DNA from 2 places in the Streptosporangium sp. NBC_01469 genome. Region 2 is predicted to be linked to the other one. Evidence: riboswitches for the same ligand, from Rfam matches in the RefSeq annotation. Region 2 holds a riboswitch; the other holds the start of a gene.
What was found. A riboswitch is a leader RNA that binds a small molecule or an ion and turns the genes downstream of it on or off. The one in region 2 is predicted to bind S-adenosylmethionine.
Positions count from the first base shown of each region.

Region 1: linked by a shared signal. The riboswitch ahead of OG587_RS19300 (glutathione S-transferase C-terminal domain-containing protein) and the one ahead of OG587_RS05735 (aminotransferase class V-fold PLP-dependent enzyme) in region 2 are both predicted to bind S-adenosylmethionine.

Region 1 is NZ_CP109465.1:4,300,039-4,303,238, forward strand. It holds gene OG587_RS19290 (ABC transporter permease) at 1-524, shown strand, start outside; gene OG587_RS19295 (DUF402 domain-containing protein) at 747-1,268, opposite strand; SAM riboswitch class IV at 1,321-1,433, shown strand; gene OG587_RS19300 (glutathione S-transferase C-terminal domain-containing protein) at 1,473-2,417, shown strand; gene OG587_RS19305 (FAD/NAD(P)-binding protein) at 2,414-3,200, shown strand, end outside.
Region 2 is NZ_CP109465.1:1,270,367-1,273,566, reverse strand. It holds gene OG587_RS05740 (NADH-quinone oxidoreductase subunit D) at 1-284, opposite strand, end outside; gene OG587_RS05735 (aminotransferase class V-fold PLP-dependent enzyme) at 302-1,645, opposite strand; SAM riboswitch class IV at 1,698-1,813, opposite strand; gene OG587_RS05730 (TerC family protein) at 2,046-2,912, shown strand; gene OG587_RS05725 (cytochrome P450) at 2,933-3,200, shown strand, end outside.

The DNA.
Region 1 (3,200 bases), 3.0 Mb from region 2:
TCAGTCACGACATGAGCCGGGGGATCGTCGACAGGTTCAGGTCGATGGACGTCGGCGGCGGGGCGTTCCTGGGCGGGCACGTGGCCGCCAGCACCGTGCGCAACCTCACCTCGCTCGTCATCGTGTTCGTCGTCGCGTTCCTGCTCGGCTTCCGGGCGGAGGCGGACCTGGCCGGCTGGGCCGCGGCGGTGGGCGTCCTGGTGGTGTTCGTCCTGGCCATCTCCGCGGTCTCGGCCGTGGTCGGCCTGCTGGCCAAGACGCCGGAGGTCGCGGGCGGTTTCACCTTCTTCGTGATGTTCCTGCCCTACCCGAGCAGTGCCTTCGTCCCGGTGCACACCATGCCCGCATGGCTGCACGGGTTCGCGGAGAACCAGCCGGCCACGCCGATCATCGAGTCCGTGCGCGGTCTGCTGCTGGGCCAGCCCGTGGGGAACGATCCGTGGAAGGCGCTGGCCTGGTGCGGTGGTTTCCTGCTGGTCTCGGCGATGCTCTCCGGCAGGCTGTTCCGCCGCCGCGCCCGCTGAGGTTCGCGAGGAAACCGGGCCGCATGAGAGGCGCCGGGCCGGGCCGGGCCCCACGGGGGCGGGGCCCGGCCCGGTCGGGTTTCGGGGGCGTGGCTTGGACGGCCGGGATTCGGGTGACCGGACCCGGCCGGTTGGATTCCAGGGGCCGAGACCTGGGGGATCGGGCCCGGCCGGTCGGGCTTTGGGCGCGGCGCCGGATGGCCGGGACCGAGGCGACCGGGCTCAGCCGACCAGGGTGAGCCAGTGCGGCGCGTCCCCGAAGGGGGCGGTGCGGGCGGTGACGGCCTCCATCAGCCAGGTGGCCGAGGCGCGGGCGCTCTCGACCACGTCGGGCGGGTAGGCGTACTTGACCCGGTGCTCCTCGAACTCGTCCTCGTCGTCCAGGAAGACCTGGCTCGGGCGGCCCTTCAGCAGGTTCCGGCGGGCTCGGATCACGTCGAGGTCCAGGTCGACCATGGTGACCTCGCCGTCGCTCCACTCCGGCACCGTGGAGATGTCGCAGTAGATCTCGTACTTGTGCGGGGCGGCGTTGAAGGCTGCCGTCCACCAGGCGTCGCGGGGGAAGAGCATCACGAACGGGTGCGGAGAGGGGACCGCGGGACCGTCACCCTTGCGGCCGATGGAGTTGGCGAGGCAGCCCGTCCACACCCCGTGCTCGTCCTCGCCGAGCAGCAGGCCGCGGTGGTGCCAGTGCAGTGACCCGTCGTACTTGCGGTAGACCACGTTCACGCTCTCATAGGACATTCCCCGACATTAAGGCTTGACAGAGATCTATGTATTTCCTACCTTCTAAATAGGTTAAGAGTGTCAGTGAGAAGCCCCGGCTGGCTGACCGGCAACCCTCGCACCGCGGCGGGGTGCCCCCGGGGGAGACCTGGCGGCACGGTGGGCGTGCCGCAAGCGCGGATCCCTTCATCGGGGTCACCGAGACATGCCCGGGAGTGCCAGATGCCGAAGACCAGCACACTGAACCACGCGAGCCCCGTCGACCTCGACACCCACGGCCACTACCGGCCCGGTGGCAGGCCCGGCCCGCGCTACCCCTTCCAGGGGCGGATCGGCACACCCGCCTTCCCCGCAGAGCCGGGCCGCTACCACCTCTACGTCGCGGCCGTCTGTCCGTACGCGCAGCGCGCGGCCATCGTGCGCTCCCTCAAGGGACTCCAGGACGTGGTCTCGCTCTCCTACGTCGACGACGGGCGTGACGGGCGCGGGTGGGCGTTCCGCGAGCGGCGCGGGGCCGACCCGGTCAACGGGTTCACCATCCTGCGGCAGGCGTACGAGGTGACCGAGCCCGGCTTCGACGGGCACGTCTCGGTGCCGGTCCTGTGGGACAGGACGAGCGGCCGCATCGTCAGCAACAACTTCCCCGACATCACGATCGACCTGGCCACCCGGTTCGGCGGCGACCTCGAGGCCGACCTCTACCCCGAGGAGCTCCGGCCGGAGATCGACGAGCTCAACACGAGGATCTACGAGATCGTCAACACGGCGGCGGGCCGCGTGGCGTCGGCCACCACCGAGGCCGCGTACACCGAGGCGCGCGGGACCGTGGTCGCCTTCCTGGACGAGCTGGACGCCCGGCTGGCCGACCGCAGGTTCCTGTTCGGCTCGGGGATCACCGAGGCGGACGTGCGGCTCTGGCCGACCCTGCTCCGCTTCGACCTGAGCGACAACCCGGCGGCCAGGATCAGCGAGCGCCCGCTCACCGCCTTCCCCAACCTGTGGGCCTACGCCAGGGACCTGTACGCCCACCCCGCCTTCCGCGAGAACACCGACTTCACCGCCATCTCCCACGTCTCCGGCCAGGAGGGCGAGACCGACGCCTGGCGGATCCCGGTCGAGCCGCTGCACGCCGACTGGGACCAGCCGCACCGCAGAGCCGCCGTATGAGCGCCTCGATCGCCGTCGTCGGCGCGGGACCGACGGGCACCTGCCTGGTGGAGCGGATCTGCGCCAACGCCGCCGACCTGCTCGGCTGGCCGTCGCTGGACGTCCACGTGATCGACCCCCACCCGCCGGGCGGCGGGCGCGTCTGGCGCCACGACCAGCCGGACCTGCTCTGGATGAACTCCACCGCGGCCGACGTGACGCTCTTCACCGACGAGTCGGTGCGCTGCGAGGGGCCGATCCGCCCCGGACCCACGCTGGCCGAGTGGCTCGGCGGCGACCCCGGCAGGTTCGCCTCCCGCCCGGCGCAGAACGGCTACCTCTCCCACGTCTTCCGGCACGCGGTGGCGAACGCCCCGCGCGGCGTCCGGGTGCACGTGCACGCCGCCCGCGCCGTCGACCTCGCCGACGTCCCCGGCGGCCAGACGGTGACCCTGGAGGACGGCCGGACCATCGAGGCCGACGCGGTGATCCTGGCCCAGGGGCACGGCGACGTGACCCCGACGAGGGAGGAGAACGCGCTGGCCGGCCTGGCCGCGCGCGGGGGGCTGCGCTACCTGCCCACCGGCTACGCGGCCGACCTCGACCTGGACGGCATCCCCGCCGGGGAACCGGTGATCATGCGGGGGATGGGGCTGGCCTTCGTCGACCTGATGGTGCTGCTCACCTCGGGCCGGGGCGGCCGGTTCGTCCGCGAGTACGACGGGGAGCTGGTCTACCTGCCCAACGGGCGCGAGCCCCTCCTGCACGTGGGGTCGCGGCGCGGGGTGCCGTACCACTCCAAGA
Region 2 (3,200 bases):
AGCCAGTCGTGCCGGTTGGCCAGCACGATGATCTGCCGGTAGTCGCGCACCTCGAAGAGCTTCTCGGCGCCCCGGTGCATGTAGCCCACGATCGGCTCGGCCGAGCTGATCCGTTCGCCGTCCAGCGTGAGCCGCAGCCGCAGCACACCGTGTGTGGACGGGTGCTGCGGCCCGATGTTGAGGATCATGTCCTCGGTCGCGAGCTCCTTGCCGTCCGCCCCCCGCACGGCTTCGGCTCCAGCCCCCAGCCCCACGCTCAGCTCACGGGGCGCGCCTTCAGTCATAGGGCCATGCTGTCACGTCAGCCGCGCGAGGCAAGATCCCGCAGGGCGCCGATCAGCCGGTCGACGTGCTCGGAGGTGGTGCCGATGCCGATGGAGGCGCGGACGGCGGAGGCGGTGACGTCGTCGCAGCCGCCGTCCTTGGCGCCCAGCAGGTGCCGTACGAAGGGGTGGGCGCAGAACTTGCCGTCGCGGACGCCGATGCCGTAGTCGCCGGACAGGGCCTCGGCGACCTCGCGGGCGGTGAAGCCGTCCACCACGAAGGAGACGATGCCGACGCGCGGGTGGTCCGGGCCCCACAGGGAGAGCTCGTGGACGCCGGGGACGGAGGCGAGGCCCGCGCGCAGGCGTCCGAGGAGGCGCTCCTCCTCGCGGACCAGCGGGGTCCAGCCGGTGGCGGTCAGGGCGTCGCAGGCCGCGGCGAGCGCGACGGCGCCCAGCACGTTCGGGGTTCCGGCCTCGTGCCGCGCCTCGGGGTCGTCGTGCCACTCGGTGTCGTCGTCGTTCACGGCCTTCACCGCGCCGCCGCCCCGCAGGTACGGCTCGGCTTCGGCCAGCCAGTCGGAACGGCCGATCAGCGCGCCCGTGCCGAACGGCGCGTAGAGCTTGTGGCCGGAGAAGACCACGTAGTCCAGGTCGAGCGCCGTCAGGTTGAGGCGGCGGTGCGGGACGAGCTGCGCGGCGTCGACGAGGACGCGGGCTCCGTGCCGGTGGGCGATGTGGGCCAGAGCGGCGATCGGCCAGAGCTCCCCGGTGACGTTGGAGGCGGCGGTCACGACCAGCAGCTTGGGGCCGTCGATCGAGGTGAGGGCGTCGTCGACGGCGCGGACGGCCTCGCCGGGGAAGGCGGGGGCGGCCAGCCGCACGACCTTGTCCCAGGGCAGCAGCGAGGCGTGGTGCTCGGTGTCGAAGACCACGGCGGTGGTGCCCTCGGGCAGGCTGCGGGCCAGCAGGTTGGTCGCGTCCGTGGTGTTGCGGGTGAAGATCACCGAGTCGTCGGGGCGGGCGCCGACGAAGGCGCGCACCGTGTGCCTGGCCTGCTCGTAGCGGGCCGTGGTCAGCTGGGACGCGTACCCGGCGCCGCGGTGGACGCTGGAGTAGGCCGGGAGCGCGGCGGCGACGGCGGCGCTCACCGGCTCCAGACAGGGGGCGCTCGCGGCGTAGTCGAGGTTGGCGTAGCGGACGAGCCTGCCGCCCCTGACCGGGACCTCCAGGTCCGAGCCGAGCACGGCCGGGATCGGCCGGTCACCGGACGCGCGGGTCTCGGGGACGGTCACCGGGACGGCGGAGGCGGCGGTGGTGGTGGTGGTCGGGGCGACGGGGTTCGCGGGGTTCGCGGGGGAGAAGATCGTCAGGGTGGACACGCCATGGCTCCTTCGAGGTCATCGGACCCCAACCCATGGCATAGGTGCCTGGAGCCCGCGCTTGCCCGACACACCTCGTGCCGGACCAGGTCCTCACCCGGGGCACCCCGCCGCGGACGCGAGGGTTGCCGGCCAGCGAGCCGGGGCTTGTCACTGGCACTCATGACCTACGTGGGAACTATAACCGACGCCCCGCGGTGCCCCGCAAGTCCGAAACGTGATCAACCCGGTATCGGGGCCGGAGCGGGCGCTCCCGGGAGCGCCCGGCGGATTGAAAGCGAAGCGTGATGAGAGAGCAGGAACTCGGAGCGTCCCCCGGTCGTCCTGGCAGTCAGCCGAAGAAGCGTTCGGGCAGTTGGCCGACGGTGTGTCCAAGCGCCGACCGACGAAGGAGAAAGCAATGGACTGGGTGACCAACCCGGAGATATGGATAGGGTTCTTCACCCTCGTCGCCCTGGAGATCGTCCTGGGAATCGACAACATCATCTTCATCTCGATCCTGGTGGGCAAGCTCCCGCCCGCGCAGCGCGACAGGGCCCGCAAGCTGGGCCTCGCCGTCGCCCTGATCAGCCGCCTCCTCCTGCTGCTGGCGCTGTCGTGGGTGGTGAGGCTCACGGAGCCGATGTTCGAGGTCTTCGGGCAGGGGATATCGGGGCGCGACCTGATCCTGATACTCGGCGGCCTGTTCCTGCTGGGCAAGAGCGTCCACGAGATGCACGGCAGCCTGGAGGGGGAGTCCCACCACTCCGAGGGCAAGGTCGCCTCGTCCTTCACCTCGGTGATCATCCAGATCATGATCCTCGACGTCGTCTTCTCGCTCGACTCGGTGATCACCGCAGTCGGCATGGTCGACGAGCTGGGCGTCATGATCGCGGCCGTCATCGTCTCGGTCATCGTGATGCTGGTCGCCTCCGGGCCGATCAGCCGCTTCGTGGACCGGCACCCGAGCATCAAGATGCTCGCCCTGTCCTTCCTGGTGCTGGTCGGCGTCGTGCTCATCGCCGAGGGATTCGAGCAGCACATCTCCAAGGGCTACATCTACTTCGCGATGGCGTTCTCGCTGCTGGTGGAGCTGCTGAACATCCGGGTGCGGGGCAAGGCGGGCAGGCGGAAGCCGGTCGAGCTGCGTTCCCGCTACGAGACCGGGGACAAGGCCGGTTCCGAGAGCCCGGAGACCCCGGAGCCCCCGGTGGGCCGGGGAGCTTCGGCGACCCAGGCGGACGAACCAGCTGAAAGGGGAAATCCGGACAAGCGGGCCGACTCCTAGGCCGGGATTACGATGCTTAAGTGCGCTTTGATCCTTGGAATCCGGAATTCGTCGCCCACCCCTATGACGTCTACGACGAGCTGAGGCGGGAGCGGCCGGTCAGCTTCTTCGAGCCGACCGGCCAGTGGCTGGTGGCCAGGCACGCCGACGTCAACGCGCTGCTGCGGGACCGCAGGCTCGGCCGTTCCTACCTGCACGTGGCCTCGCACCGGGAGTTCGGCAGGCCGGACGACCCCGAGTTCCAGGACCCGTTCTGGCGGGTGATCAGGGCGGGGATGCTCGACGTCG